4 regions of the Acidovorax sp. M2(2025) genome follow, and region 2 is predicted to be linked to each of the others. Evidence: predicted binding sites of a transcription regulator. Region 2 holds the regulator's gene; each other region holds the start of a gene.
What was found. The regulator sigma-54, encoded in region 2, starts transcription at its own class of promoters, with help from an activator protein. The targets are predictions, from matches to a motif close to TGGCANGNAANCTGCTTT.
Positions count from the first base shown of each region.

Region 1 (7,139 bases), 660 kb from region 2:
TCGGGCTGAGCCTGTCGAAGCCTGGGCGCCCCGCCAAAGCCCTTTATCCAGTCGGCATCAACGAACTTGAAACCGTTCACTGGGCGCAGTCGAAGCGCCGCGCGAGGCTTCGGCAAGCTCAGCCCGAACGGGGGGGTAACTTCAAGGGAGCCGAATCAATAGCAAGCTCAGCGCAAGCGGCGTGGGCGCTGGCGAAGCGCAGCAGCGCCGTGGACGTGCAGCGTGCGCTTACGCCCCTGCGGGCAGATAGATTTTTTGCAGCAGCCGGATCAGCGTCTTGCGCTCCGTGGCCGTCAGGCGCGCGGTGGCGTCCACCTCCAGCTGCGCGGCGGTGTATTCGGCCTGGGCCGTCAGGTCGGCGCCCGCGGGCGTCAGGTGCACGCCCATGGCGCGGCCGTCGCTGGGGTGGGGGCGACGCTCGATCAGGCCGCGCTTTTCCAGCCCAGCGATCAGGCCCACCAGGTTGGGCGGCAGCACGCCCAGCGTGGCGCACAGCTGGCGCGAGGTGACGCCCGGGTTGTGCGCCACCAGCGACAGCACCGAGAAGTCCACCACCTTCAGGTCGTACACGGCCATGCGCTCCATGAAGACTTCGATGATGGCCAGCGCGGCACGGCGCGTGTTGTAGCCCACCAGCGTGCGCAGGAAGCCGGTGTCCACCGTCTCCACGCCCTGGGCGGGGGGCTCGCTGACAGGGGCTGCGGTGCCTTGGGGTTTCTTGCGGGTGCGGACGCTGGTGGAAGACATGGGCCGATTGTGCCGGGCCGCCTGCGGGTTGCGGCAGCGCGTTGCGTGGGGTTTGATGAAAATCAGCCCCTGGCGCTTGTGCAGCAAGCGCAGGCAGCTATCATTTTTATAGTTTGCAGGTCACGGGGATTGCCGCAGCACGCGGCGGTACTGCACGGCTTCCGCCACGTGGGCCACCTGGGTGGTGTCGCTGGCGGCCAGGTCGGCAATGGTGCGGGCCACCTTCAGCGCCCGGTGCGTGCTGCGGGCCGACCAGCCCAGGCGCGCGGCGGCGGTGTTGAGGAATTTGGCGGCCGCGTCTTCCAGGTGCAGGTGGGCGTCGATCTCCTGGCCCTGCAGCGCCTGGTTGGCCTTGCCCTGGCGCTGCACGGCGCGGGCGCGGGCCGCCTCCACCCGGGTGCGGATGGCGGCCGTGGCCTCGCCGGCGGGCGCCTGCACCAGCTGTTCGGCCGGCAGGGCGGGCACTTCCACATGCAGGTCGATGCGGTCCAGCAGCGGGCCGCTGAGCTTGGCCTGGTAGCGGTGGATCTGGTCGGGCGTGCAGCGGCAGGCGCGCTGGCTGGAGCCCAGAAAGCCGCAGGGGCAGGGGTTCATCGCGGCCACCAGCTGAAAGCGCGCCGGAAAGTCCGCGCGCTGGGCCGCCCGGGCAATGGTGATGTGGCCCGTCTCCAGCGGCTCGCGCAGCGCCTCCAGCGCGGCACGGGGGAACTCGGGCAGCTCGTCCAGGAACAGTACCCCGTTGTGGGCCAGCGAGATCTCGCCGGGCCGGGGCGGCGAGCCGCCCCCCACCAGGGCCACCGCGCTGGCCGTGTGGTGCGGCGCCCCGGTCGGGCGCACGCCAAAGGCCGCGGGCTGGAAGCGCCCGGCCAGGCTGGCCACGGCCGCGCTCTGCAGGGCCTCGTCCACCGTCATGGCCGGCAGCAGCCCGGCAAAGCGCAGCGCCAGCATCGACTTGCCCGAGCCGGGCGGCCCCGCCATCAGCACGCTGTGGGCGCCGGCCGCCGCGATCTCCAGCGCGCGCTTGGCCGTGGCCTGGCCCTTCACGTCGGCCATGTCGGGGCCGGTGCCGGCGGCGGCCAGGGGCGTGGGCTGCAGGCGCGTCCAGCCGTCGCCACCGTCGGCGTCGGCCGCGGGGCCGCCTGCGTCCGGCACGGCCTGGCTGCCGGGCGGCAGGAAGGCGCGCACCACGTCCAGCAGGTGCCGCGCCCGCACCACCCGGGCGCTGGGCACCAGGGCGGCTTCCTCGGCGCTGCCCGGGGGCAGCACCAGGGCCACGTCCACCTGCTGGCTTTGCAGGGCCAGGCTGGTGGCCAGGGCGCCGCGCACGGGGCGCAGCTCGCCCGACAGCGACAGCTCGCCCGCAAATTCGTAGCCTGCCAGCCGGGCGGCGTCCACCTGGCCGCTGGCCGCCAGGATGCCCAGGGCGATGGGCAGGTCAAACCGGCCGGAGTCCTTGGGCAGGTCGGCCGGGGCCAGGTTGACGGTGATGCGCTTGTTGTGGGGGAACTCCAGCCCCGCGTTCTGCAGCGCCGAGCGCACCCGCTCGCGCGCCTCCTTCACCTCCACCTCGGCCAGGCCGACCAGCGTGAAGCTGGGCAGGCCGTTGGCCAGGTGCACTTCGACGGTGACGGCTGGTGCCTGCAGCCCCAGAAGGGCGCGGCTTTGCACCAAAGCAAGACTCATGAAACGGTTTCTCCCCAGTTGGGTGCGATCTCTGTTGTTTTAGTGCGGGGGGCCTGCGTATTGCACCAAGAGTGTGCGTGGCGGCAGGCGTGTGCCTGTCACTGTACCGGGGATCGTTGTAACGCGGCGCAACAGCCCGGGGTGCGGTGCACCGGCGCGTGGCACGGTCCGTGCTTAGAGCCGCATGTCCCTACTTTGTCCCACCGGAGGAAACATATGAACCGCGCCATCATCAAGACCCTGGGCGTCGCCCTCGTTGCAACCCTTCCCGTGCTGGCCAGTGCCCAGCTCACCGGCAACGTCAGCCTGACCACGAACTACAAGTTTCGCGGCCAGGACCAGGACATCTCCAAGGTCAAGGCCGTGAAGCCGGCGCTGCAGGGCGGTTTTGACTACGCCTTCGGCGACAGCGGTTTCTATGTGGGCAACTGGAACTCCAGCGTGGACTGGCTCTCCGGCAATTCGCTGGAGTCCGACCTGTACGGCGGCTACAAGTTCAAGGCCGGCGGCGCCGACCTGGACGTGGGCCTGCTGACCTACATCTACCCCGGCAACAGCGCCGGCAACACCACCGAGGTGTATGGCGCCGCCACCTTCGGCCCGGTCACCGCCAAGTACTCGCACACCCTGTCCAAGGACTACTTCGCCTACGCCGGCCCCGGCCTGAAGGGCCGCAATACCGGCTACCTGAACCTGGCGTTCGCCCAGGAAGTGGCCCCCAGCATCACGCTCAAGGCATCGGTCGGCTTCACGCGCTTCGGCGGCGACATCACGGCGCCGAACTTCATGGACTACAGCCTGGGCGGTGCCTATGACTTCGGCTCGGGCGTGTCCCTGGGCGCGGCCGTGGTGGGCGCCACCAAGAAGGCGTACTACGGCCCCGTCAACAAGTCGCGCCTGATCGTCACGCTCACGAAAACCCTGTAAATCGCAGTGGGCGCCCAGGGCGCCCGCATAGGAGGACCTTCCAATGAAAATGGTGACAGCCATCATCAAGCCCTTCAAGCTGGACGAGGTGCGCGAAGCCCTGTCCGACATCGGCGTGCAAGGCATCACGGTGACCGAGGTCAAGGGCTTTGGCCGGCAAAAGGGCCACACCGAGCTGTACCGCGGCGCGGAATACGTGGTCGACTTCCTGCCCAAGGTGAAGATCGAGGCCGCCGTGGCCGACGACCTGGTGGACCGCGTGATCGAGTCGATTGAAAGCGCTGCCCGCACCGGCAAGATCGGCGACGGCAAGATTTTCGTGACCCACCTGGAGCAGGTGGTGCGCATCCGCACTGGCGAAACCGGCAAGGAAGCCCTGTAAGGGCCGGCCGCATTGCATCCAAGAAGAGAAACGCCATGAAAAAACTGCTTGCTTCCTTCATCCTGGGGCTGGGCCTGCTGACCCTGGGCAATCTTTCCCTGGCCCAGGCACCGGCGGCTTCGGAGCCGGCCGCTGCAGCGCCTGCCGCTGCGGCCCCTGCAGCCGAAGCTCCCGCTGCGGCCGCGGCTCCTGCCGCCGCACCGGCCCCGGCCGCTGCCGCACCGGCGGCCGCCGAAGCCCCCGCACCCGTGCCCAACAAGGGCGACACCGCGTGGATGATGACCTCCACGCTGCTCGTCATCCTGATGGTGCTGCCCGGCCTGGCCCTGTTCTACGGCGGCCTGGTGCGCAGCAAGAACATGCTGTCCGTGCTGATGCAGGTGATGGTGACGTTCTCGCTGATCGTGGTGCTGTGGTTCATCTACGGCTACAGCCTGGCCTTCACCGAGGGCGGCGCCTTCGTCGGCGGCTTTGACCGGCTGTTCATGAAAGGCATCTGGGACAACGCCGCCGGCACCTTCGCCAACGCGGCCACGTTCAGCAAGGGCGTGGTGATCCCGGAAGTGGTGTTCGCCGCCTTCCAGGCCACGTTTGCCGGCATCACCTGTGCGCTGATCGTCGGTGCGTTCGCCGAGCGCATCAAGTTTGGCGCCGTCATGCTGTTCATGGTGCTGTGGTTCACCTTCAGCTACCTGCCCATCGCCCACATGGTGTGGTTCTGGATGGGCCCGGACGCCTATGCCTCCAAGGAAGTGGCCGATGCCATGACCGGCAAGGCCGGCCAGATCTGGCAATGGGGCGCGCTGGACTTCGCCGGCGGCACCGTGGTGCACATCAACGCCGCCGTGGCGGGCCTGGTGGGCGCCTTCATGGTGGGCAAGCGCATCGGCTACGGCAAGGAAGCCATGGCGCCCCACAGCCTGACGCTGACCATGGTGGGTGCTTCGCTGCTGTGGGTGGGCTGGTTCGGCTTCAACGCCGGCTCCGCCCTGGAAGCCAACGGCTTCGCCGCCCTGGCCTTCATCAACACGCTGGTGGCCACGGCCGCTGCCGTGCTGGCCTGGTGCGTGGGCGAAGCGCTCATGCGCGGCAAGGCCTCCATGCTGGGTGCTGCGTCCGGCGCCGTGGCGGGCCTGGTGGCCATCACGCCTGCGGCCGGCAACGTCGGCATCGGCGGCGCGCTGGTGATCGGCCTGGTGGGCGGCTTCGCCTGCCTGTGGGGTGTCAATGGCCTCAAGCGCCTGCTGGGCGCCGACGACTCGCTGGACGTGTTCGGCGTGCACGGCATCGGCGGCATCGTGGGTGCGCTGCTCACCGGCGTGTTCAACGCGCCCGGCCTGGGCGGCCCCGGCTACGTGGCCGACTGGGTGACTGCTTCCATGGTGACTGCGGCCGACTACTCCATCGCCGCCCAGGTGTGGACGCAGGCCAAGGCCGTGCTGCTGACCATCGTGTGGTCGGGGGTGGTTTCGTTCGTCGCCTACAAGATCGTGGACCTCACGGTCGGCTTGCGCGTGTCGGAAGAAGACGAGCGCGAAGGCCTGGACATCACTTCGCACGGCGAGACGGCGTACAACCGCTGACCTGCCGGCACCCCACGCGCTGCGGTGTCTGGTGGCGCCGCAGCGTCGCAACAAGAACAAGCGAGAGTTACTCCAAGGTTCCCCAACCCGCCCCCCCAGGGCGGGTTTTTTTCCGTCTGGCGGGTGCTGCCCCGGCGGGTGCAGGCTCCGGCCGGGCCGCGCTTCACGCACCTTGTTTAAAAAATTCACGCTTGCCGCCGGCGGCACGGGCCGCGGCTGCCGGTACGATGCACGGATGGATCTCGCCCTTGCCCAGATTGCCGAGCGCGTGCGCGCCGCCGCCGCCGACCAGACCCCGTTGCGCATCCGGGGCGGGGGCACCAAGGATTTCCACGGGCGGGCGCTGCGCGGCGAGGTGCTCGACACCCGCGCCCTGCAGGGCATCGTGGCCTACGAGCCCAGCGAGCTGGTCGTCACCGCGCGCGCCGGCACGCCGCTGGCCGACCTGGAGGCCGCACTGGCCGAGCGCGGGCAGTGCCTGCCGTTCGAGCCGCCCCACTTCGCCCGCGAGGACGGCGGCCAGGCCACCGTGGGCGGCATGGTCGCGGCGGGCCTGTCGGGCCCTGCGCGGGCCAGCGTGGGCGCGGTGCGCGACTACGTATTGGGCACCACGCTGGTCAACGGCCGCGGCGAGGTGCTGCAGTTTGGCGGGCAGGTCATGAAGAACGTGGCCGGCTACGACGTGTCGCGCCTCATGGCCGGGGCCTGGGGCACGCTGGGCCTGCTGGCCGAGGTGAGCCTCAAGGTCCTGCCCGTGGCGCCGGGCGAAGCCACGCTGCGGTTTGACGACATGCCCCAGGCCGAGGCCCTGCGCAGCCTGCAGGCGTGGGGCGGCCGCCCGCTGCCGCTCAATGCCAGCTGCTGGGTGCCCGGCACCGGGCTGGGCACCTTGTATGTGCGGCTGCGCGGGGCCGCCGCGGCGGTGGAAGCTGCCTGCCGCACCCTGGGCGGCACGCGCATGGCGGACCAAGCCAGCGTGCAGGCCGACTGGGCCGCCTGCCGCGAACAGACCCTGCCCTGGTTCCTGGCCCGCGCCGAGCAGCCGGGCCACGCGCTGTGGCGCCTGTCCGTGCCGGCCGCGGCGCCGGTGCTGGCGCTGCCCGGCGGCGCGCAGCCGCTGGTGGAGTGGCACGGCGCGCTGCGCTGGGTGCAGGCCCCGGAGGGCGCGGGCGACGCCCTGCGCGACGCCGCGCGTGCGGCCGGCGGAAGCGCTACGATTTTCAGGGCGGCGGACGAGGGTGCGCGCGACGCGCACAGCCCCTGGGCCCTGCCTTCCCGGGCACTGGAGCAGATCCACGCCCGCCTCCGGCAGCGTTTCGACCCCGCCGGGATCTTCAATCCCGGCCGCATGGCGACGGGCTGGTAGGCACGCCCGGCCGTTCTCCGTCTCCTGTCCCTCCCGTTTCTGAACCGTTTCGCATGCGACGCCTCCTGCACCTCACCGGACACCGCCGGACCATCGCCGGCAACCGCACGTTGGGCCTGCTGCTGGCCTTCAACGCCGGCGCGGTGAACGCGGGGGGCTTTCTGGTGGTGCACATGTACACCTCGCACATGACGGGGTTCCTCTCGTCGCTGGCCGACAACCTGGTGCTGGGCAACATGAAGCTCGCGCTCGGCGCGGTCGGGGCGCTGTGGGCGTTCATGTCGGGTGCGGGCAGCACGGCCATCCTGGTCAACTGGGCGCGCCACCACCACCTGCGCAGCACCTATGCCCTGCCGCTGCTGATCGAGGCCGCGCTGATGCTGCTCTTCGGGCTCATGGGCGCCATCACCCTGGGCTGGCGCACGCCGTTCTCGGTGCCGCTCACGGTGCT
Region 1 is NZ_CP186262.1:442,207-449,345, forward strand. It holds gene ACOYR3_RS01985 (MarR family winged helix-turn-helix transcriptional regulator) at 229-747, opposite strand; gene ACOYR3_RS01990 (YifB family Mg chelatase-like AAA ATPase) at 868-2,430, opposite strand; gene ACOYR3_RS01995 (TorF family putative porin) at 2,647-3,357, shown strand; gene glnK (P-II family nitrogen regulator) at 3,401-3,739, shown strand; gene amt (ammonium transporter) at 3,775-5,322, shown strand; gene glcE (glycolate oxidase subunit GlcE) at 5,558-6,688, shown strand; gene ACOYR3_RS02015 (YoaK family protein) at 6,742-7,139, shown strand, end outside.
Region 1: the regulator sigma-54 is predicted to act here: its motif matches at 2,590-2,607, upstream of ACOYR3_RS01995 (TorF family putative porin).

Region 2 (7,139 bases):
CGCTTCGCGGCCCACGGCTTCGCCGCGGGCGCGGTCGGCCGCGCGTTCGCTGGCGTTGCGGCCTGCGCTGCCGGCGGCGGCAATGCGCTCGCCGTAGGGCGGGTTCAGCAGCATCACGCCGGGCTGATCGCAGGGCGGCATGCGCTGCAGCGCGTCGCCGCCGCGCAGCTGCACGGCCTGGGCCACGCCGGCACGCTCGGCATTGCGCTGGGCAAAGTCGACCATGCGGAAGGCCACATCACTGCCAAAAATGGGGACGGGGCTTGCCTGCACTGCGCCGGCAGCTTCATTTTTAATAGCAGTCCAGACATGGGCCTGGAACGGCAGCAGCTTCTCGAACGCAAAGCGCCGCTGCAGGCCCGCCGGGATGCGGCAGGCGATCTGCGCGGCCTCCACGACGATGGTGCCGCTGCCGCAGCAGGGGTCGTACAGCGGCCGGGGGTCGTCGCCGTGCGGGTCCCAGCCGCTGGCGGCGATCATGGCGGCGGCCAGGGTTTCCTTGAGCGGGGCATCGCCCTTGTCTTCGCGCCAGCCGCGCTTGAACAGCGGCTCGCCGCTGGTGTCGATGTACAGCGTGGCCTCGTCGGTGGTCAGGTGCAGGTGGATGCGCACGTCGGGCCACTGGGTGTTCACGTCGGGGCGCACGCCGCTCTTGTGGCGGAAGCGGTCGGCCACCGCGTCTTTCACGCGCAGGCCGGCAAAGTTCAGGCTGGTCAGCGGGCTGTGCTGGGCCGTCACTTCCACCTTGAAGGTCTGGCGCGTGGTGAACCAGATTTCCCAGGCCACGTCGCTGGCCAGGGCGTACAGGTCGTTTTCGGAGCGGTAGGGCCGGTGCGCCAGCTGTACCAGCACGCGCTGCGCCAGGCGGCTGTGCAGATTCAGCAGCAGCGCGTCGCGCCACGAGGCGCGCAGCAGCACGCCGCCGCGGCCCACCAGCAGGTCCTGGCCCGTGAGTCCGGTGATGCCGTGCACCTCGTCGGCCAGGAAGCCTTCCACGCCGGCAGCGCAAGGCAGAAAAAGTTGGAGTTGGTTCATGGGAAAGGCGAGGATACGCGCTCGGCAGGCGCGGGGGGTCAGGCTGCCGCGCGCGCCAGCAGGAGCTGGCGGATGGATTCGGGAATCGGCGCCACCTTGCGGTCGGCCTGGCCAATGAACACGATCCCGATCTTGCCGCGCGCCACTTCGCGGCCGGAGGCCTTTTCAGCCATGCGGAACACGAGGTCGAAACCATAGCGGTTGAAGTCCGCCGGCGCCATGTCCACCCGCAGGGTTTCGCCGTGGAACGCCTCGGACTTGTACTGGGCCACGATATCGCCCACCACGATGGACAGGCCGCCCACGTCCGCCTCGGGGTAGCCCAGCGACTGGAAGAAGCGCACCCGCGCTTCGGACACCAGGCTGAGCAGTTGGGCGTTGTCCAGGTGCCCGCCCTGGTTCACGTGGCTGATGTAGATCTGCAGCTCGGTGGCAAAGCCGAAGTGGGCGGGAAGGTCGAAAACAATGCGGGCCATGGAGACGTACGGTCGGTGAAATCAAAGAAGTCCGGCTGCGGCGCACGGAGCCAATCCGCCGGCGCGCCCAGGCCGCGAAGGCCGGCTACAGCGCCTTGCGCAGGTTGGCCGGCGCAATCTTGAGCGCCTCGCGGTACTTGGCCACGGTGCGGCGCGCGCATTCGATGCCCTGCTCCTTGAGCATCTCGGCGATCTGGCTGTCCGACAGGGGCTTGGACGGGTTCTCGGCCGCCACGAACTGCTTGATGAGCGCCCGCACGGCCGTGCTCGACGCGTTGCCGCCGGTCTCGGTGCCCAGGCCCGAGCCGAAGAAGTACTTCAGCTCGTAGGTGCCCACGGGCGTGGCCATGTACTTGGAGGTGGTCACGCGGCTGATGGTGGACTCGTGCAGGCCCAGCTCGTCGGCGATGTCGCGCAGCACCAGCGGCCGCATGGCCAGCTCGCCGTGGGTGAAGAAGTTCTTTTGCCGCTCGACGATGGCGCGCGAGACCCGCAGGATGGTGTCAAAGCGCTGCTGGATGTTCTTGATGAACCAGCGCGCCTCCTGCAGCCGCTGCTGCAGCCCCTGGTGGCCCTCGCCGCCCTTGTGGCCGCGCAAGGCGCCGGCGTAGATGTCGTGCACCCGCAGGCGCGGCATCACGTCGGGGTTGAGGGTGACGATGAAGTTCTGCTGCCCGCTGCTGCCGTTGGCCCGCCCGGCTTTGCGCACGATGACGTCGGGCACGATGATGTTGCGTTCCACGTCGGCGAACCGGCGGCCCGGCCGCGGCTCCAGCCGCGCGATGAGGGCCATGGCGGCGCGCGTGCGCTCCTCGGTATCGCCGCACAGCTGCGTCAGGCGGCGGATGTCGCGGCGGGCCAGCATCTCCAGCGGCTGCTGGCAGATGCGCAGCGCGGTCTGCACGGTGGCCGGATCGGCATCGCTGTCCTCGTCGGCGGCCAGCGCGGCAAGCTGCAGCGTGAGGCATTCGGCCAGGTTGCGCGCGCCCACGCCCACCGGCTCCAGGCTTTGCAGCAGCCGCAGCGCCACGGTGAAGCGGTGCACCAGCTCCTCGATCTGCTCCAGGTCGTCCGGGCCGGCCAGGCTCGTGGCCAGCTCTTCCAGCGGGTCTTCCAGGTAGCCGTCGTCGTTCAGCGATTCGATCAGGAAGCGCAGCGCGGCCGTGTCCACCTCCGACAGCCGCAGGGACAGCGCCTGGCGGTGCAGGAAGGCCGTGAGCGATTCGTGGCTGCGGGCCAGTTCGGTGGCGTCGGCCTCGTCGCCCTCCGCGTCGTTGCGCGTGCGCGGCGGTGCGTCACCGCCCCACTCCGCGTCGTTGGGCGCCATGTCCACCGTGCCGTCGCCGCTCCAGTCCGGCTCTTCGGCGGAAGCGCTCGGGGATTCGGACTCCGAGGGGGCTTCCGCGCTGGTGCTGCTTGCGCTGGCAGCTCCTGAATAGATAGCATCTTCGGCGCTGTAGTCGTCGGGCTGGGCCGGGGTGTTCTCCGCGTCCAGGCCGAACTCCTCGCGCGGCGCCTCGTCCGCGGTGCGCTCGAGGAAAGGGTTGTCGTCGAGCATCTGCTCGACTTCCTGCGACAGCTCCAGGGTGGACAACTGCAGCAGCCGGATGGATTGCTGCAGCTGCGGCGTGAGTGCGAGATGCTGCGAGACGCGCAGCGAAAGACCCGGTTTCATTGACACGAAAGGACCAGCGTGGAGGCCATGCCTACATCCTGAAATGTTCGCCGAGGTAGACGCGGCGCACCTCGGCGTTGTCCACGATCTCGGAAGGCGTGCCCTGCGCCAGCACGCGGCCGTCGCTGATGATGAACGCGTGGTCGCAAATGCCCAGGGTCTCGCGCACGTTGTGGTCGGTGATGAGCACGCCGATGCCCCGCGCCTTGAGAAAGCCGATGATGCGCTGGATCTCGATCACCGCGATCGGGTCGATGCCGGCGAACGGCTCGTCCAGCAGGATGAAGCGCGGCTGCGTGGCCAGCGCGCGGGCGATCTCCACACGGCGGCGCTCGCCCCCGGACAGCGCCAGGGCCGGCGACGCGCGCAGATGGTCCACGCGCAGCTCCTGCAGCAGGGCCGTGAGCCGCTCTTCGATGGCGCCGCGCGACAGCGGCTGGCCGTCGTCGCCGCGCTGCAGCTCCAGCACGGCGCGCACGTTCTCCTCCACGCTGAGCTTGCGGAAGATGGACGCTTCCTGCGGCAGGTACGACAGCCCCAGCCGCGAGCGGCGGTGGATGGGCATGTGCGCCACCGACTGGCCGTCGATGCGGATGTCGCCCGCGTCGCTGCGCACCAGGCCCACGATCATGTAGAACGAGGTGGTCTTGCCCGCGCCGTTGGGGCCCAGCAGGCCCACGACCTCGCCCTTTTGCACGACCAGCGAAACGTCCTGCACCACCTTGCGGCTGCCGTAGGACTTGGCCAGGTGCTGCACCTCCAGGCGGCTGCCCGCCGCGGTGTCCGGCCCGGACCGGCTCCCCGCGGATGCGCCGGGGATGGTGTTGACGGCGGCCTCGCTCACTGGGAGCCGCCACCAAGGCTGTTGCTGGGCCGCAGCGCCGGCGCCGAAGCCGGTGCTGCGGCGGCTGGCGGCGCCTTGGCCGCCGGCGGGTCCTTGGGCGCCAGCACCGCGCGCACGCGGCTGCCCGGGGCCGGCGTCTCGCCGGACGCGCCCGCGGCGTTGCGCTTGCCATCCACCGTGAAGACGTCGGTGAGGTTGTTGTAGACGATGACCGCACCCGTGATCTCGTCGCTCAGCTCGGCGCCCCGGTAGCGGCGCAACTCCGCGCGGGTGACGAAGCGCACGTTGTCGGAGCGGCCGTCGTACTCGATGACCTCGCTTTCGCCTTCGATGAACTCGTCGGGGGCGCCGGGCAGGGTGTCGCGCTTTTGCCGGAAGAACGCCCGCTTGCCGGGCTCGGCCGTGACCACGCCGTGCTGGTAGCCCTCGGCATCCTGGCGCACGTCCAGCCGCGCGCCGCGCAGCACGATGGAACCCTTGGTCATGACCACGCGGCCGGTGAACACGCTGGTCTGCTTGAGCTCGTCATGCCGCAGGGCATCGGCCTCGATGTTCATGGGCTTGGCGCGGTCGGCCTTTTCAGCATGGGCCGCACCGAAGGCGCCGGCCAGGGCCGCGAGCAGGAGGATCGGAAAAAGGCGGTGGTTCATAGGGCACGAATCTTGCAAACGATTGTAGCCACGCCTTGGCGTTCCTCCATGAAAAAAGCCCGCACATGCGGGCTTTTGGCCGAGGGATTGCGCGCGGGGCGGAAAAGCGTCAGGCTTTGCGCGCCGTGGCGGCCAGGTGTTCCACCACCTGCAGCACGTTCTGCATGCTGCCGGCCATGGTGCCGTCGGTGTAGTACTTGCCGGCCACGCCCATCGAAGGCACGCCTTCCACGCCGTAGGCGTCCTGCAGCTGCGAGGCGCGGCGCACCTGGTTCGACACGGTGAACGAGGTGTAGACCTCCTTGAACTTCGCAGCGTCCACGCCCTGCTGGGCCACCCAGGCAAAGATCTCGTCGTCCTTGGCCAGCTTTTGCTTTTCCGCGTGGATGGCGCGGAAGACCTTGGCGTGCAAGGCGTCGAGCTTGCCCATGCCTTCGAGCGTGTAGTACAGCTTTTGCTGCGGCACGAAGCTGGCGTTGAACGCCACGGGCACGCGGCGGATGGACAGGTCCTTGGGCGCGGCCTTCACCCAGGCGTCCAGCGTGGGCTCGAAGACATTGCAGTGGGGGCAGCTGTACCAGAAGAACTCGATCACATCGACCTTGCCGGCCGGCGCGTCAGGCGCCACGGGCTTGTCCAGCCGCTTGTAGTCCTTGCCTTCCTTGAACTGGCGGGGCTGGGCCAGCGCAGGGGTGGCCACGGGCAGCGCCAGGGCGGAAGCGGCGACCGCCGATGCGGCGGACAAAGAAAACTCACGGCGTTTCATCACAAAGACTCTCCTGTTCAGGTGTTGGGGGAATGGAGCCATGCCCCGGCAAAAAGTTCAGCCACCGTCAGCGCTGCACGCGCACCAGGGCCGATTCCACGCCGGCGCCGTCCAGCTTCTCCTTGAGATGCTCGGCATCATCGCGCTTGGTGAACGGCCCCACGCGGACGCGGAAGACGGGGCGGCCGTTCTGCTCGCGCTCGCTGACCCGCGCCTCCCAGCCCAGCATGGCCAGTTTGGCACGCTGCGCGTCGGCGTCGGCCTGGGTGCGGAACGCGCCGGCCTGCACGAAGTAGTCAAACGGATCCACATTGCCCTTGGCCGCGGCCTTGGCCACCGCCAGGTCGCCCAGCGGATCCGAGCCCGGCTTGGTCTCGGCCTTGGCCGGCTCGGGCTTGCTGGCGCCGGGCTTGGCCGCGGGGGCGGGACTGCTGGCGGCCGCCGCAGGCGCCGCGGCCCGCACCTCGGGGGCCGCCGCCGGTGCGGGTGCGGGCGCCGCTGCCACCGGGGCTGATGCCGCCGCCGACGCGGCGGCCACCGGCGCACGGGCCGGATTCTTGCCGTACAGCGGCGAATTCGGGTCCCAGTTCTTGTTCTTCTGCGACTCGGCGGCGTCCAGGTCGGCGCCACGGCCATTGCCCTTGTTCAGGAAGGGCACCGGCACCTTGGTCACATACACCGCCACGGCCAGCGCGGCGCCCAGGCCCACGATGACCCCGACGATGAAGCCGATGATGGTCCCACCCGTCTGTTGTTTCTTCATAGTAACTGCTTACATTCTGGCCGGAGCCGACACGCCCAGCACGGCCAGGCCATTGTGCAATACCTGGGCGGTGGCGGCGACCAGGGCCAGGCGCGCCTTCTTCACGGCCTCGTCGTCCACCAGGATGCGCTCGGCGTCGTAATAGCTGTGGTAGCTGGCCGCCAGGTCGCGCAGGTAGAACGTGACGTCGTGGGGCGCCTCGCCGTCGGTGGCGGCGGTGAGCATCTCGGGGTACTTGGCCAGCTGCAGCATCAGCGCCTGGGCCTGCGGGCCTTCCAGCGCCGACAGGTCCACATCCTTCAGCGCGGCCACGCCGCCACCGCCGGCCTCTTGCCAGGCCCGCAGCACCGACTGGATGCGCGCATGCGCATACTGCACGTAGTACACCGGGTTGTCGTTGTTCTGCGCCACGGCCAGGTCCACATCGAAGGTGTACTCGGTGTCGGGCTTGCGGCTGAGCAGGAAGAAACGCACGGCGTCCTTGCTCGTCCACTCGATCAGGTCGCGCAGCGTGACGTAGCTGCCCGCGCGCTTGCTGATCTTGACCTCTTCGCCGCCGCGCACCACGCGCACCATGGTGTGCAGCACGTAGTCGGGGTAGCCCTGCGGGATGCCCACGTCGGCCGCCTGCAGGCCGGCACGCACGCGGGCGATGGTGCCGTGGTGGTCCGTGCCCTGGATGTTGACGACCTTGGTGAAGCCGCGCTCCCACTTGGCGATGTGATAGGCCACATCGGGCACGAAGTAGGTGTACGTACCGTCCTGCTTGCGCATGACGCGGTCCTTGTCGTCGCCATAGTCCGTGCTCTTGAGCCACAGCGCACCGTCCTGCTCGTAGGTCTTGCCGTTGGCCACGAGCCTGTTCACGGTGGCCTCGACGCGGCCGCTGGTGTACAGGCTGGACTCCAGGTAGTACTGGTCGAAGTGCAG
Region 2 is NZ_CP186262.1:4,654,620-4,661,758, forward strand. It holds gene ACOYR3_RS21380 (THUMP domain-containing class I SAM-dependent RNA methyltransferase) at 1-1,035, opposite strand, end outside; gene ACOYR3_RS21385 (acyl-CoA thioesterase) at 1,074-1,511, opposite strand; gene ACOYR3_RS21390 (RNA polymerase factor sigma-54) at 1,597-3,186, opposite strand; gene lptB (LPS export ABC transporter ATP-binding protein) at 3,218-4,006, opposite strand; gene lptA (lipopolysaccharide transport periplasmic protein LptA) at 4,027-4,680, opposite strand; gene ACOYR3_RS21405 (thiol:disulfide interchange protein DsbA/DsbL) at 4,790-5,446, opposite strand; gene ACOYR3_RS21410 (SPOR domain-containing protein) at 5,514-6,209, opposite strand; gene argS (arginine--tRNA ligase) at 6,219-7,139, opposite strand, start outside.

Region 3 (7,139 bases), 2.3 Mb from region 2:
CGTGAGCCTGCCGGGCCGCCAGCGCGGGCAGGGCGGGTTGCACCCCGTGTCGCTCACGCTCGAGCGCATCGAGGGCATCTTCGGCTCCATGGGGTTCGACGTGGCCCAGGGCCCCGAGATCGAGACCGACTGGTTCAACTTCACCGCACTGAACACGCCGGAGGACCATCCCGCGCGTTCCATGCACGACACCTTCTACGTGGAGGGCGGCACCGCCACCGCCCCCAACCTGCTGCGCACGCACACCAGCCCCATGCAGGTCCGCCACGCGGTGCAGCACGTCAAGAAGCACCGCGCGCTGCTTGATGCGGGCCAACCCATGCCCGAGATCCGCGTGATCGCCCCGGGCCGCACGTACCGCGTGGACAGCGATGCCACGCACTCGCCCATGTTCCACCAGTGCGAAGGCCTGTGGATCGGCGAGAACGTGAGCTTCAAGGACCTGAAGGTCGTGTTCACCGACTTCTGCCGCACCTTCTTCGAAAGCGATGACCTGGTGCTGCGCTTCCGCCCGAGCTTCTTCCCCTTCACGGAGCCCAGCGCCGAGATCGACATCCAGTTCCAGACCGGCCCGCTGGCCGGACGCTGGCTGGAGGTGGCCGGCTCGGGCCAGGTGCACCCCAACGTGGTGCGCAACATGGGGCTGGACCCCGAGAAGTACATCGGCTTTGCCTTTGGCATGGGCCCCGACCGGCTGACCATGCTGCGCTATGGCGTGAACGACCTGCGCCTGTTCTTTGACGGCGACATCCGCTTCCTGTCGCAGTTCCAGTAAGCCAGCGAACCCACCCGAGCCCTTCAAAAAAGTGAGCTGCCAGCGCTTGATTTCATTGGTTTTCAATGTGATTTCGCATTCAAGTTGAACACTGACAAGCGCAAGCAGCTATCTTTTCAAGAGCAAGTGCCAAGAGCCTAAAGCCAAGAGTTTCTACACCATGCAATTCCCCGAGTCCTGGTTGCGCGAGTTCTGCAACCCCCCGCTGAGCACCCAAGCGCTGGCCGACACCCTCACCATGGCCGGTCTGGAGGTCGAAGAGCTGCGCCCCGTGGCGCCGCCCTTCACGAAGATCGTCGTGGGCGAAATCAAAGAGGCCGTGCAACACCCCGACGCCGACCGCCTGCGCGTGTGCCAGGTGGATGTGGGGCAGGGCGCCCTGCTCAACATCGTGTGCGGCGCGCCCAATGCCCGCGTGGGCATCAAGGTGCCGTGCGCCCTGGTGGGCGCGGAGCTGCCGCCGGGCGATGACGGCAAGCCCTTCCTCATCAAGGTGGGCAAGCTGCGTGGCGTGGAAAGCCAGGGCATGCTGTGCTCGGCGCGCGAGCTCAAGCTGTCCGAAGACCACGGCGGCCTGCTGGAGCTGGATGCCGCGGCGCCCGTGGGGCAGGACATCCGCAGCTACCTCAACCTCGACGACACGCTGTTCACGCTCAAGCTCACGCCCAACCTGGCGCACTGCCTGAGCGTCTACGGCATCGCGCGCGAGCTGGCTGCGCTGACCGGCGCACCGCTGAAGCAGCCGTCGTTCCCGGCCGTGCAGCCCACGCTGAACGACAAGCTGCCCGTCAAGATCAGCGCGCCCGATTTGTGCGGCCGCTTCTCGGGCCGCATCGTGCGCAACGTGAACACGCGCGCCGCCACGCCGCAGTGGATGCTGGACCGCCTGGCCCGTTGCGGCCAGCGCGGCGTGTCGCCGCTGGTGGACATCTCCAACTACGTGATGTTCGAACTGGGCCGGCCTTCGCACATCTTCGATCTGGACAAGATCCACGGGGGCCTGGACGTGCGCTGGGGCCAGCCGGGCGAGCAGCTCAAGCTGCTCAACGGCAACACCATCACGGTGGACGAGAAGGTGGGCGTTATTGCCGACGACAGCCAGGTCGAATCGCTCGCCGGCATCATGGGCGGCGACGCCACGGCCGTGTCGGACGACACGAAGCACATCTACATCGAAGCCGCCTTCTGGTGGCCCAAGGCGGTGGCGGGGCGCTCGCGCCGCTTCAACTTCTCCACCGACGCCGGCCACCGCTTTGAGCGCGGCGTGGACCCGAGCCTCACGGTGGAGCACATCGACCGCATCACGCAGCTCGTCATCGACATCTGCGGCACGCCCGAGACCGCCTGCGGCCCCATGGACGACCAGCAGGTGAACCTGCCCAAGCCCCAGCCCGTCACGCTGCGCGTGGCGCGCGCCGCCAAGGTCATCGGCATGCCGCTCACGCAGGCGCAGTGCGCCAATGCACTGCGCGGCCTGGGCCTGCCCGTGACGGAAGGCGAGGGCACGCTCACCGTCGCGCCGCCCTCGTACCGTTTCGACATCACCCTCGAAGAAGACCTGATCGAGGAAGTGGCGCGCATGGTGGGCTACAACAACCTGCCCACCACGCCCCCGCTGGCGCCCATCACGCCCAAGCTGCCGCCCGAGGCCACGCGCAGCCCGTTCGCCGTGCGCCGCCAGCTGGCCGGCCTGGGCTACCAGGAAACCATCAACTTCAGCTTCGTGGAAGAGCGCTGGGAGCATGAGCTGGCGGCCAACCCCACGCCCATCAAGCTGCTCAACCCCATCGCCAGCCAGATGGGCGTGATGCGCTCCACGCTGCTGGGCTCGCTGCTGCAAGTGCTCAAGTTCAACCTCGACCGCAAGGCCGAGCGCGTGCGCGTGTTCGAACTGGGCCGCGTGTTCCTGCGCGACGCCAGCGTGCGCAATACCGACACCACCGTGGAAGGCTTCCACCAGCCCATGCGCGTGGCGGGCCTCGCCTACGGTGCGGCCGATACGCTGCAGTGGGGCCGCAAGGAGCAGGCCGTCGACTTCTTCGATGTGAAGGGCGACGTGGAAGCGCTGCTGGCGCCGCTGCGCGCCACCTTTGAAGCCGCTGCGCATCCCGCCATGCACCCGGGCCGCTGCGCACGCGTGCTCGTGGGCGGCCAAGCCATCGGCTTCGTGGGCGAGCTGCACCCGCAGTGGCGCCAGTCGTGGGACCTGCCCCAGGCGCCGGTGCTGTTCGAGCTGGAGCTCGACGCCGTGCTGCAGCGCGCCGTGCCGCAATTCCAGCCCGTGGCCAAGCACCAGGCGGTGGAGCGCGATGTGGCCGTGGTGGTGGCCGAGCGCGTCACGCATGCCGAGATCATGGCAGCCGTGCATGCCGCAGCCCCGCAGGGCATGCTGCGCTCGGCCGTGCTGTTCGACGTGTACCGCCCCAAGGCGCTGCGCCCGGGAGAGGCGGCACCCGCCGGCGGTCTGGCAGCGGGCGAGAAGAGCCTAGCCGTGCGCCTGACGCTCGGCCGCGGCGAAGCCACGTTGACCGAGGCCGAGATCGAGGCCGCCGTGCAAGCGGTGGTGGCCCGCCTGGCGCAGGACACCGGCGCACGGCTGCGGGTGTGACGATGATGTTGAAGGGGAGTGATGCAGTGATTGAATTTGCTGTCGAGAGCCTGGAAACCCCGGCGCTGACCAAGGCCCAGCTGGCCGATCTGCTGTTCGACCAGATCGGCCTGAACAAGCGCGAGTCCAAGGACATGATCGACGCATTCTTCGATCTGATTGCGCAGAGCCTGGTCGAGGGCAAGGACGTCAAACTGTCGGGCTTCGGCAACTTCCAGATTCGTACGAAGGCGCCGCGCCCGGGGCGCAATCCCCGCACCGGCGAGGCGATTCCCATCAAGGCCCGCCGCGTCGTGACGTTCCACGCCAGCACCAAGCTCAAGGAGCAGATCCAGACGTCCGGCACATTGTGAATTTTTGCCAATGTGTTGCCGAAATTTTGATGCGGGCTGGCGGCGCCGGCCCGTCTGCAGTACCCTCATCGGCTTTCTCCCTCTGGTCTGAACGCATCCTTCATGGGAAACGCACTTCCATCCATCCCTGCCAAGCGCTATTTCACGATCGGTGAAGTGGCCGAGCTGTGTGGCGTCAAGCCCCATGTGCTGCGCTATTGGGAGCAGGAGTTCACGCAACTGCGTCCCATGAAGCGCCGCGGCAACCGCCGCTACTACCAGCACCACGAAGTGCTCATGATCCGCCGCATCCGCGATCTGCTGTACGACCAGGGCTTCACCATCAACGGGGCCCGCAACCGCCTTCAGGAGCTGGCCCATGCGGCCCGCAACGATGCGGCGGCCGAGGAACTGGGGGATGCGCCTGAACTGCCCAGCATGCTGGTGGACGCAGCGCGCGACCTTTCCATTGATGCGCGCGGGGGCGTTGCGCTGGATTCCAACGCGGTGCGCAAAGAATTGTTTGAAATTCGTGCGCTACTTTCTCCCAGCTGAGATTTTTGTGTATATAATCTAAGTCTTGTCGGCGTGTAGCGCAGCCTGGTAGCGCACTTGCATGGGGTGCAAGGGGTCGCGAGTTCGAATCCCGCCACGCCGACCATTGATAGCAAGAGCCCAGAATCGAAAGATTCTGGGCTCTTTTGCTTTGGGCGGCCTTTCGACCGCCTGCCGTGCAGGGCCGGGGATGGCGAGGTGGCTGCCTTGGCGGATCAGCCCTTGGCCTGGGGCGCCGGCGTGCCGTCCGGAAAGCCCAGCGCCCGCAATTCCTCGTCGCTCAGGTGCAGCTCGGTCAGTTCGGGCTGGCGGGGCTCCACGGCACGCCGGCGTTCGTAGTTGCCTGGCGGCCCGGCCTCGGTCTGCCGGCGGTCCTTGCCACTGCGGCGGTCGTTGGTGGCTCTGCGTTCCAAGGTCATCTGCATCTCCTGCGCGAGGGGGGGCTGGTGGGGCCCGTGGGGTACGCCAAGCCGGGAAGGTCGGTATAGGCGGCAAGGGCGGCGTGGCGGAGGCGAAAGTCTGCCGCAGCCGTACAGGTTTGCAAACAAAAACCATGTCGCGCGGCGGTGCTGGGGGGCGGCCTTCTTGCGCCGGCGTTGCGCCGCCCTGTTTTGGGGAGCCTCCGCACCCCCTTGATGCGCGCGTGGCCGCTGCAGCCACCGCTGCCCGCGCAGACCGGTGTTCTGGGCCGCAACGCATGCGGCACGGATATTGCGATGCCTGTGCAGGTCCGCCGGTGAAGTTGCCGGCGGCCGAACGATACCTCCGCTAATGACGGCGGGACCCCGGTGCGGCGCGAGCGCGCGGCCGGGTTGTTCCAATCGACTCCGGGCCATCGCGGTGGGGGTGGTGCATGCAGCGCCTTGCCAGGGCGGGCATGTGGCGCGTCCTGCAATTGCGCTCCACGGCGGCCGGGTCCCCTGCAGGATCACAAGCATGAAAATCGTTCTGATCGGCCACGGCATGGTAGGCCACAAGTTCCTCGAAAGTCTGGCCGAAACCGGCATCACGGGCGCCGAGGTCACCGTGCTGTGCGAAGAGCCGCGCGCGGCGTATGACCGCGTGCACCTGTCCGAATTCTTCAGCGGCAAGACGGCGGATGCGTTGTCACTGGTGGAGCCGGGATTCTTCGAGCGCACCGGCTTCACGCTGCGCCTGGGCGCCCGGGCGGTGGCGGTGGACCGGCGCATCCGCACGGTCACCACGGCCGATGGCGAGGTGCTCAGCTACGACAGGCTGGTGCTGGCCACGGGCTCCAGCCCCTTCGTGCCGCAGGTGCCGGGGCGTGACCGCCCGCACTGCTTTGTCTACCGCACCATCGAAGACCTCGAAGCCATGCAGGCCTGCGGCGCCCGGTCCAAGACCGGCGTGGTGGTCGGTGGCGGCCTGCTGGGCCTGGAGTGCGCCAAGGCGCTGCGCGACATGGGGCTGGAAACCCATGTGGTGGAGTTTGCGCCCCGGTTGATGGCGGTGCAGGTGGACGAAGGCGGCGGGCGCGTGCTGCGCTCCCGGATCGAGGCGCTGGGCGTGCAGGTGCACACCAGCCGCAACACGCAGGAGATCACCGATGGCGCCCGCGCGCGCCACCGCATGGTGTTCGCCGACGGAACCTACCTGGAGACCGACATGATCGTCTTCTCCGCCGGCATCCGTCCGCGCGACGAGCTGGCCCGCCAGTGCGTGCTGGCCATCGGCCCGCGCGGCGGCGTGGCGATCGACAGTGCCTGCCGCACCAGCGACCACCACGTGTATGCCATCGGCGAGTGCGCGTCGTGGAACGAGCAGACCTTCGGCCTCGTGGCGCCGGGCTACGACATGGCCCGCGTCGCAGCGCGCCACATTGCGGGCGATGCCGACGCCGCTTTCGTCGGCGCGGACCTGAGCACCAAGCTCAAGCTCATGGGCGTGGATGTGGCCAGCATCGGCGACGCCCATGGCAAGACTCCGCACAGCCGTGCCTGCCAGTATGTGGACGAGCGCCGCCAGATCTACAAGAAGATTGTCATCAGCGAGGACGGCAAGCACCTGCTGGGCGCCGTGTTGATTGGCGACGCCGCCGAGTACGGCACGCTGCTGCAGATGGCGCTCAATGGCATCGCCTTGCCGGAAGACCCGGAGTTCCTGATCTTCCCGTCCAGCGATGGCAAGGCCCGGCCGGGCCTGGGGGCGGACGCGCTGCCGGACACCGCGCAGATCTGCTCGTGCAACAACGTCAGCAAGGCGGGCATCTGCGCAGCCGTGGGCGAGGGAGCGTGCTCCATCGCCGACATCAAGGCCTGCACCAAGGCGGGGGCCACCTGCGGGGGCTGCGTGCCGCTGGTCACCCAGGTGATGAAGGCCGAGATGGCGCGCCGCGGCATGGCCGTGAACAACCACGTCTGCGAGCACTTCGCCTATTCGCGCCAGGAGATCTACCACCTGGTGCGTGTGGGCAACATCCGCAGCTTTGAGGAGCTGCTGGCGCGGCACGGCAAGGGCCTGGGCTGCGACGTCTGCAAGCCGGTGGCGGCCAGCGTGTTTGCGTCTTGCTGGAACGAATTCGTGCTCAAGAAAGAGCTGGCCAGCCTGCAGGACAGCAATGACTACTACCTGGGCAACATCCAGAAGGACGGCACCTACTCGGTGGTGCCCCGCATGCCGGGCGGCGAAGTGACGCCCGATGGGCTGATTGCGGTGGGCCAGGTCGCCAAGAAGTACGGGCTGTACACCAAGGTCACGGGCGGCGCGCGCGTGGACCTGTTCGGCGCGCGGGTGGAGCAGCTGCCGCTGATCTGGGAGGAGCTGATTGCCGCCGGCTTCGAGTCGGGCCACGCCTATGGCAAGGCGCTGCGCACCGTCAAGAGCTGCGTGGGCTCCACCTGGTGCCGCT
Region 3 is NZ_CP186262.1:2,338,564-2,345,702, forward strand. It holds gene pheS (phenylalanine--tRNA ligase subunit alpha) at 1-775, shown strand, start outside; gene pheT (phenylalanine--tRNA ligase subunit beta) at 936-3,383, shown strand; gene ACOYR3_RS10855 (integration host factor subunit alpha) at 3,386-3,736, shown strand; gene ACOYR3_RS10860 (MerR family transcriptional regulator) at 3,839-4,270, shown strand; tRNA gene ACOYR3_RS10865 (tRNA-Pro) at 4,300-4,376, shown strand; gene ACOYR3_RS10870 (hypothetical protein) at 4,486-4,689, opposite strand; gene nirB (nitrite reductase large subunit NirB) at 5,207-7,139, shown strand, end outside.
Region 3: the regulator sigma-54 is predicted to act here: its motif matches at 4,971-4,988, upstream of nirB (nitrite reductase large subunit NirB).

Region 4 (7,139 bases), 2.3 Mb from region 2:
GAAAGGATCTTTTGCCATGAGTGCACTTCCCATTCCCGCTTCTTCCTCAGCTCCCGCTGCGGCGGCGGACCCCTGGATCGACATCTGCGCCGTGGAGGACGTGGTGCCCAACACCGGCGTCTGCGCGCGGGTGGCTGGCGAGCATGTCGCCGTGTTTCGCGTGGGGGCCGGCGAGTTCTTCGCCATTGGCAATGTGGACCCCAAGTCCGGCGCCAGCGTGCTCTCGCGCGGGCTGCTGGGCAGCCTGGGCGACCGCCTGGTGGTGGCTTCGCCGCTCTACAAGAACCACTTCGACCTGCGCACCGGGGCCTGCCTGGAGCTGCCGGAGCTGTCGGTGCGCACGTACCCGGTGCGCACCGCAGACGGACGCGTGTGCGTGGCCGCCGGATGAGCCCTGACAAAATCGCTCTCGCGCCCGTCGCATCGCCGCATTTCCCGTGACTTCTTGTTCCCACCCTGCATGCCAGATTCCGCCCACCCGTTGACCGTATCCAGCCTGGTCCTGCGCTCCAAGCAACTGGAGATTGACGCAGTGCGCCACCTTGCCCAGCGGGCGGCGCTGGTGGATGTGATCGGGCAGCTCATCCAGGGCCTGCAGCGGGAGCGGGGGGCGTCGGGCGCCTACCTGGCTTCGCGGGCCCAGCGCTTTGCCGACATGCGTCTGCGCACTGTCGAGGAAGTGCGTCCGTTGGAGGCGCGCTTGCGCGACGTCTTTGCGCAGCACGCAGAGGCGGCCCAGGGCGCTACGGCCAAGACCTTGTCGCTGATGGCCTGGGCGCTGCTGGGGGTGGAGTCGCTGGCCGCACTGCGGTCCCAGATCGAGCGCCAGGCCATGACGGCGCATGACACGGTGGCCGCCTACAGCCACCTGATTGCCGGACTGGTGGAACTGGTCTTTCACGTGGCCGATGCGGCAGGGCTGCCCAGCGTGTCGCGGCTGCTGGTGGCTCTGCTGCACCTGGTACAGGCGCAGGAGGAAGCCGGCCAGGAGCGGGCGCTGGGGGCCATCCTGTACGCGTCAGGGCGCAGCAATGAGGCCCACCAGCAGCGCGTTCTCCATCTGATGGATGCGCAGGAGCGGAGCCTCAAGGTGTTTGCCGAGTTTGCAGAGCCCGCGCTGCGCGACCAGTGGGAACGCCTGCAGCTGGTGCCTGGGGTGGCGCAGCTGGAGCGCTTGCGGCGCACCCTGTGCACGGCCCGGCCCGGCGCCGCGCTGGACAGCGACCTGAGCGACACCTGGTTCGATGTCTGCACTGAACGCATCAACGCGCTGTGGCATCTGCAGGTCGGGCTGGTGCAGCGCCTGCGCGAGGATTGCGAAGCCCGCATCCGGGAGGCCCAGCAGGATCTGCAGGATTCGCGCGGCCTGCTGCGCGGGCTGCGCGACAACCCGCCCCAGCGGGCCCATGCCGTGGACCGCTTCTTTGACATGGCGCGTGCGCCCGCCGAGCTGTCCACCCCGGCCGGCAGCCCGCACGCGGGGGAACCATCCTCGCTGGTCGAGCTGCTGCAAGGGCAGGCGGCCCGCATGGCCGGCATGGAGGCCGAGCTGGAGGCTGCGCGACGGGCGCTCAACGAGCGCAAGGTCATCGAGCGCGCCAAAGGCGTGCTGATGGCGCGGCTGGGGCTGAACGAAGAAGCGGCCTTCCGGGTGCTGCAGAAAACGTCCATGGACCAGAACCGCCGCCTTCTGGAGGTGGCGGAAGCCACGCTCTCGCTGCCCGACCTGGCCTTTGCCGCGCGAAGCCCGCAGGGCAACACGCCGCCGGCTTCCTGACCCGGCGGCCGGCGGAAAGGGCGTCGCCATCCTGGCGCCCTGAGGCATTCCAACGCACCGGCCCAACTTGGTGCCCCGGGGCTGGGCTTTCGCTACGTTTCAGGCGAGAGGCCTGGGCCGACGCACCGCAACGGTGCCAGGGGCTGCCTGCGGTAGCCAAATCCGGCGGTACGGAATTTGCTGGATGGCTGCTACTCCGGGCTAAAGGCGGCTCGGTGCCTCCTGCCGGTCGCGCTGTTTGAGCGCACCCGGTGTCGGAAGCGCGCATCCACGGATAACGGCGTCCCTTGTGCAGCCCCGCTTTGGCGGGCTGCATGTGGACGCCGTTTTCATTTTCGCCGCGCTTCTTTCTGCCCGCGGGCAGGAAGGGCCACAGCTTCCCACCCGTACCCCGAGGAAAAATCCCATGGCCTATCTCGCTCCTGCGGAGTTCGTGACCAAGATGGTCGACTCCGGCGAATCCAAACTGCTCATGTCCACGCGCGACACGCTGATCCGCGCCTTCATGGCCGGAGCCATCCTGGCCCTGGCGGCGGCCTTTGCCGTGACGGTGACCGTCAACACCGGCAATCCGCTGGTGGGCGCCATGCTGTTCCCGGTCGGATTCATCATGCTGTACCTGCTGGGGTTCGACCTGTTGACGGGCGTCTTTACCTTGGCGCCGCTGGCCGTGTTCGACAGGCGCCCGGGAGCCACCTGGGGTGGCGTGGCGCGCAACTGGGGGCTGGTGTTTGTCGGCAACTTTGCAGGGGCGCTGACGGTGGCCGTGTTCATGGCCATCATCTTCACCTTCGGCTTCAGCGAGGCGCCCAACGCCATCGGCGAGAAGCTCGGGCACATCGGCGAAGGGCGCACGGTCGGCTATGCGGCCCACGGCGCCGCCGGCATGCTCACCCTGTTTATCCGCGGCGTGATGTGCAACTGGATGGTGTCCACGGGCGTGGTGGCGGCCATGATGTCCACGTCGGTGTCGGGCAAGGCCATCGGCATGTGGATGCCGGTGATGGTGTTCTTCTACATGGGCTTCGAGCACTCCATCGTGAACATGTTCCTGTTCCCCACGGGGCTCATGCTGGGCGGCAAGTTCACGCTGATGGACTACCTGATCTGGAACGAAATCCCCACGGTGCTGGGCAACCTGGTGGGCGGCCTGACGTTCGTGGGGGCCACGCTGTACTCCACGCACTACAAGACGGCGCCCAAGCGCACCGTTGCCTGAGCCGCGCCCCGGGATGGCTTCCATGCCCCAACGGCTGAGCGTCTCGCTGGGCCAGTGCTCGCGCGCCGGCCGCAAGGGCATCAACCAGGACTTTCATGGCGCGCTGCTCCCGCGTGAGCCGCTGCTGGGCACCAAGGGCATCGTGGTGGCGCTGGCGGACGGCATCGGCTCCAGCCCGGTAAGCCAGGAGGCGAGCGCTGCCTCGGTGCGCAGCTTTCTGGACGACTACTACGCCACCTCCGACGCCTGGTCGGTGCGCCGCAGCGCGCAGCGCGTGCTGAGCGCCACCAATGCCTGGCTGCATGCGCAGACGCTGCGCAGCCATGCGCGCTTTGACAAGGACCGCGGGTATGTCTGCACCTTCAGCGCGCTGGTCCTGCGGGGCCGCGAGGTGCACGTGCTGCATGTGGGCGACGCCCGCATCTACCGTGTGCACGCCCGTGCCCTGGAGCAGTTGACCAAGGACCACCGCGTCCACCTGTCTGCCGAAACGTCGTTCCTGGGCCGTGCGCTGGGCGCCAGCGCCCATGTCGAGATCGACTATGCCTGCCTGGAGGCAGAGCCGGGCGCCCTCTACCTGCTGGCGACCGACGGCGCGTACGCTCACCTGGATGTGGACGCGGTGAACGGCGCCTTGGCCCGCTTCCCTGGCGATCTGGAGGCCGCCGCATGCGCCCTGGTCGATGCCGCCGAAGCGCGGGGTGCAGAGGACGACATGACGGTGCAACTGGTGCGCATCGACACCTTGCCGCCAGCCGGGGCGGACCCACTCCCCCAACTGCGCAAGGGGCTGGCGCTGCCGCCGCCGCTGGCCCCCCGCATGCAGTTCGAGGGCTACACCGTGGTCCGCGAACTGCATGCCAGCGCGCGCAGCCACGTGCACCTGGCGATCGATGACGCGACAGGGCTGCCAGTGGCGCTGAAGACGCCCGCGGCCGCCATGGCGGGCGATGCCGACCACCTGGACAGGTTCCTGCTGGAGGAGTGGGTGGCCCGGCGCGTGAACAGCCCGCACGTGCTGCGCGCCCACGCCAGCGAGCGGCCGCGCCAGCACGTGTTCGGGGCGATGGAGTATGTGGAGGGGCAGACGCTCGCGCAGTGGATGGTGGACCATCCACGGCCGAGCCTGGACGTGGTGCGCGGTATCGTGGGGCAGGTGGCCAAGGGGCTGCAGGCGTTTCACCACAAGGAGATGTTCCACCAGGACCTGCGTCCCGACAACGTGATGGTGGACCGCGCGGGCACGGTGCGCATCATCGACTTCGGTTCCACCATGGTGGCCGGGCTGGCCCCGGCAGTGCAGGGCAGCGAGCGCACCGATCCCATCACCGGCACCTTGCAGTACACCGCGCCCGAGCGGTTCCTGGGCCAGGCCGCCACGCCGCAGGCGGATCTGTTTGCCCTGGCCGTGCTGGCATACCAGATGCTGACGGCCCGGCTGCCGTACGGCCTCCAGGTCACGCAACTGCGCAGCGCCACGGACCTCAAGCGCCTGCGGTACGTGCCCGTGCGCCATGTAAGGCCCGACCTGCCGGACTGGCTGGACGCGGTGCTGGAAAAGGCGCTGCACCCCAACCCGTGGCGGCGGCAGGAAGCGGTCTCGGAGTTCATGCACGACCTGCACGCGCCGGGAGCGCATTTGCTGCGCACGCGCACCGTCCCGCTGGCTGAACGCGATCCGGTGGTGTTCTGGCAGGCGATTGCCGTGTTGCTGGGCCTTGCGGTGCTGGTGCTCTTGGGTCTGCGTGCCTATGGACACTGACCGGCATTGGGGCTTTGCAGTCTGAGACCCAGGAGGCGGCGGGCGAGATCTCTGGCGCGCAATGAAAAAAGCCCTGACTCTTGCGAATCAGGGCTTTTCATTTGGTGCCGGAGAGATGAATCGAACACCCGACCTTCTCATTACGAATGAGCTGCTCTACCGACTGAGCTACACCGGCGTAAGCCTCAAATTATAGCGCGGAATGGTAGGCTGTCACGCGTTCCACTTCATTTTTTGATCCCAGGATGACGCTGACGCGTTCGTGCAACTGCGCGGGCTGGATTTCCAGGATGCGCTGGCGGCCGTTGGTGGCGGCGCCGCCGGCCTGCTCCACCAGCCAGCCCATGGGGTTGGCTTCGTACATCAGGCGCAGCTTGCCGGGCTTGCCGGGTTCGCGCTTGTCCCAGGGGTACATGAAGATGCCGCCGCGTGTCAGGATGCGGTGCACGTCGGCCACCATGCTGGCGATCCAGCGCATGTTGAAGTCCTTGCCGCGGGGGCCGTCCTTGCCCTGCAGGCACTCGTCGATGTAGCGCTTCACGGGGGCGTCCCAGTGGCGCATGTTGCTCATGTTGATGGCGAATTCCTTGGTGTCCTCGGGAATGCGCACGTTTTCATCGGTGAGCACGAACGAGCCTTGCTCGCGGTCGAGCGTGAACATCGCCACGCCGTCTCCCACGGTCAGCACCAGCGTGGTCTGCGGGCCGTAGATGCAATAGCCGGCGGCCACTTGCTGGGTGCCGGGCTGCAGGAAGTCGGCTTCCTCCACGCCCCGGTCGCCCTCGGGCTTCTTGAGCACGCTGAAGATGGTGCCGATGCTCACGTTGACGTCGATGTTGCTGGAGCCGTCCAGGGGATCGAACAGCAGCAGGTATTCGCCCTGGGGGTAGCGGTTGGGCACGAGGTAGATGCCGTCCATCTCCTCGGACGCCATGGCCGCCAGGTGGCCGCCCCATTCGTTGGCCTCGATGAGCACCTCGTTGGCGATGATGTCCAGCTTCTTCTGGATCTCGCCCTGCACGTTCTCGCTGCCGGCGGCGCCCAGCACGCCGCCCAGCGCGCCTTTGTTCACGGCGTGGCTGATGCTCTTGCAGGCCCGCGCCACCACTTCGAGCAGCAGGCGCAGTTGGGAGGGGATGAGGCCATCGACCCGTTGTTGTTCAACAAGGTAGCGGGTCAGGCTGATGCGCTTGGTCATGAAACGGTCTCTTTCTCAAAATCAATCGGTCGGCCCGTCAGTCGGCCAGCGCGCGGGTTACCACCTCGCGCACGTCGTTGGACAGGTCGGGCTTGGCCGCGACACGGGCAATGGCCTCCCGCGCGGCGTTGCGCCACGGTTCGGCCAGCTTCTTCCAGCGGTCCAGCGCGCGGGCCAGCCGGGCTGCCACCTGCGGGTTGATGGCGTCGAGTTCGAGCACGCGGTCGCTCCAGAACACATAGCCCGCCGCGTCGGCGCGGTGGTAGGCGCCGGGGTTGGCGCTGCAGTAGCTGAAGATCACGCTGCGCGCGCGGTTGGGGTTCTTGAGGCTGAAGTCCGGGTGCTGCATCAGCTGGCGCACGGCGGGCAGCACGTTGCCGCCGCGGTCGGGTGCGCCGGCCTGCAGCGCGAACCACTTGTCGATGACCAGGGGCTCGTCCTTGAACAGTGCGTGGAAGCGTGCCAGCGCGGGGGCCGCCAGCTCGCTGCCGCTGACCACCAGCGCCGTGAGCGCATTGAACCGGTCCGTCATGTTGCCGGCCGTCTTGAAGCGCTGGTAGGCCTTGCCTGGCCAGACGGGGTCGCCGCTGTGCTGGGCGGCAATGCACAGCATCTGCAGCGCCAGGCCGCTCAGGGCGCGGCGCCCTGCGGAAACGGGGTCGGGCCGGTAGCCGCCCGTGTCCTGGTTCTGCTCCCACACCCATTCCCAGTCGGGCTGCAGGCCCAGGGCCAGCTCGTTGCGCATGGCTTCGCGCACGGCATGGATGCGCTGCGGGTCCACCACCTCCAGCTGCTCGGCGATGTAGGTCTCGGAAGGCAGCGTCAGCACCAGCTCCTTGAACGCGGCGTCCAGGGCCGGGTGGCGCAGCACCGAGCGCATGGCCTGCAGGAAGGCCTCGGGCAGGATTTTTGTGCCAGACTGGGCTCCAGCGCTTGCTGGGTCTGCGCCAGCAGCTATCGCATTGATAGCGGTGCGCAGGGCCAGGCGCTGCCCGGCTTCCCAGCGGTTGAAGGCGTCCGTGTCGTGCGCGAGCAGGGTGAGCAGCTGCGCATCGGTGTATTCGATGTCCAGCACCACCGGGGCGCTGAAGCCGCGCAGCAGCGACGGCACGGGCTCCGCGTCCAGGCCCGTGAAGGTGAGGGTCTGCGACGCCTGCGTGAGCACGACCACGCGCGAGGTGGC
Region 4 is NZ_CP186262.1:2,346,315-2,353,453, forward strand. It holds gene nirB (nitrite reductase large subunit NirB) at 1-2, shown strand, start outside; gene nirD (nitrite reductase small subunit NirD) at 17-391, shown strand; gene ACOYR3_RS10885 (nitrate- and nitrite sensing domain-containing protein) at 482-1,777, shown strand; gene ACOYR3_RS10890 (formate/nitrite transporter family protein) at 2,184-2,996, shown strand; gene ACOYR3_RS10895 (protein kinase domain-containing protein) at 3,019-4,758, shown strand; tRNA gene ACOYR3_RS10900 (tRNA-Thr) at 4,861-4,936, opposite strand; gene ACOYR3_RS10905 (class 1 fructose-bisphosphatase) at 4,949-5,956, opposite strand; gene pepN (aminopeptidase N) at 5,994-7,139, opposite strand, start outside.
Region 4: the regulator sigma-54 is predicted to act here: its motif matches at 1,944-1,961, upstream of ACOYR3_RS10890 (formate/nitrite transporter family protein).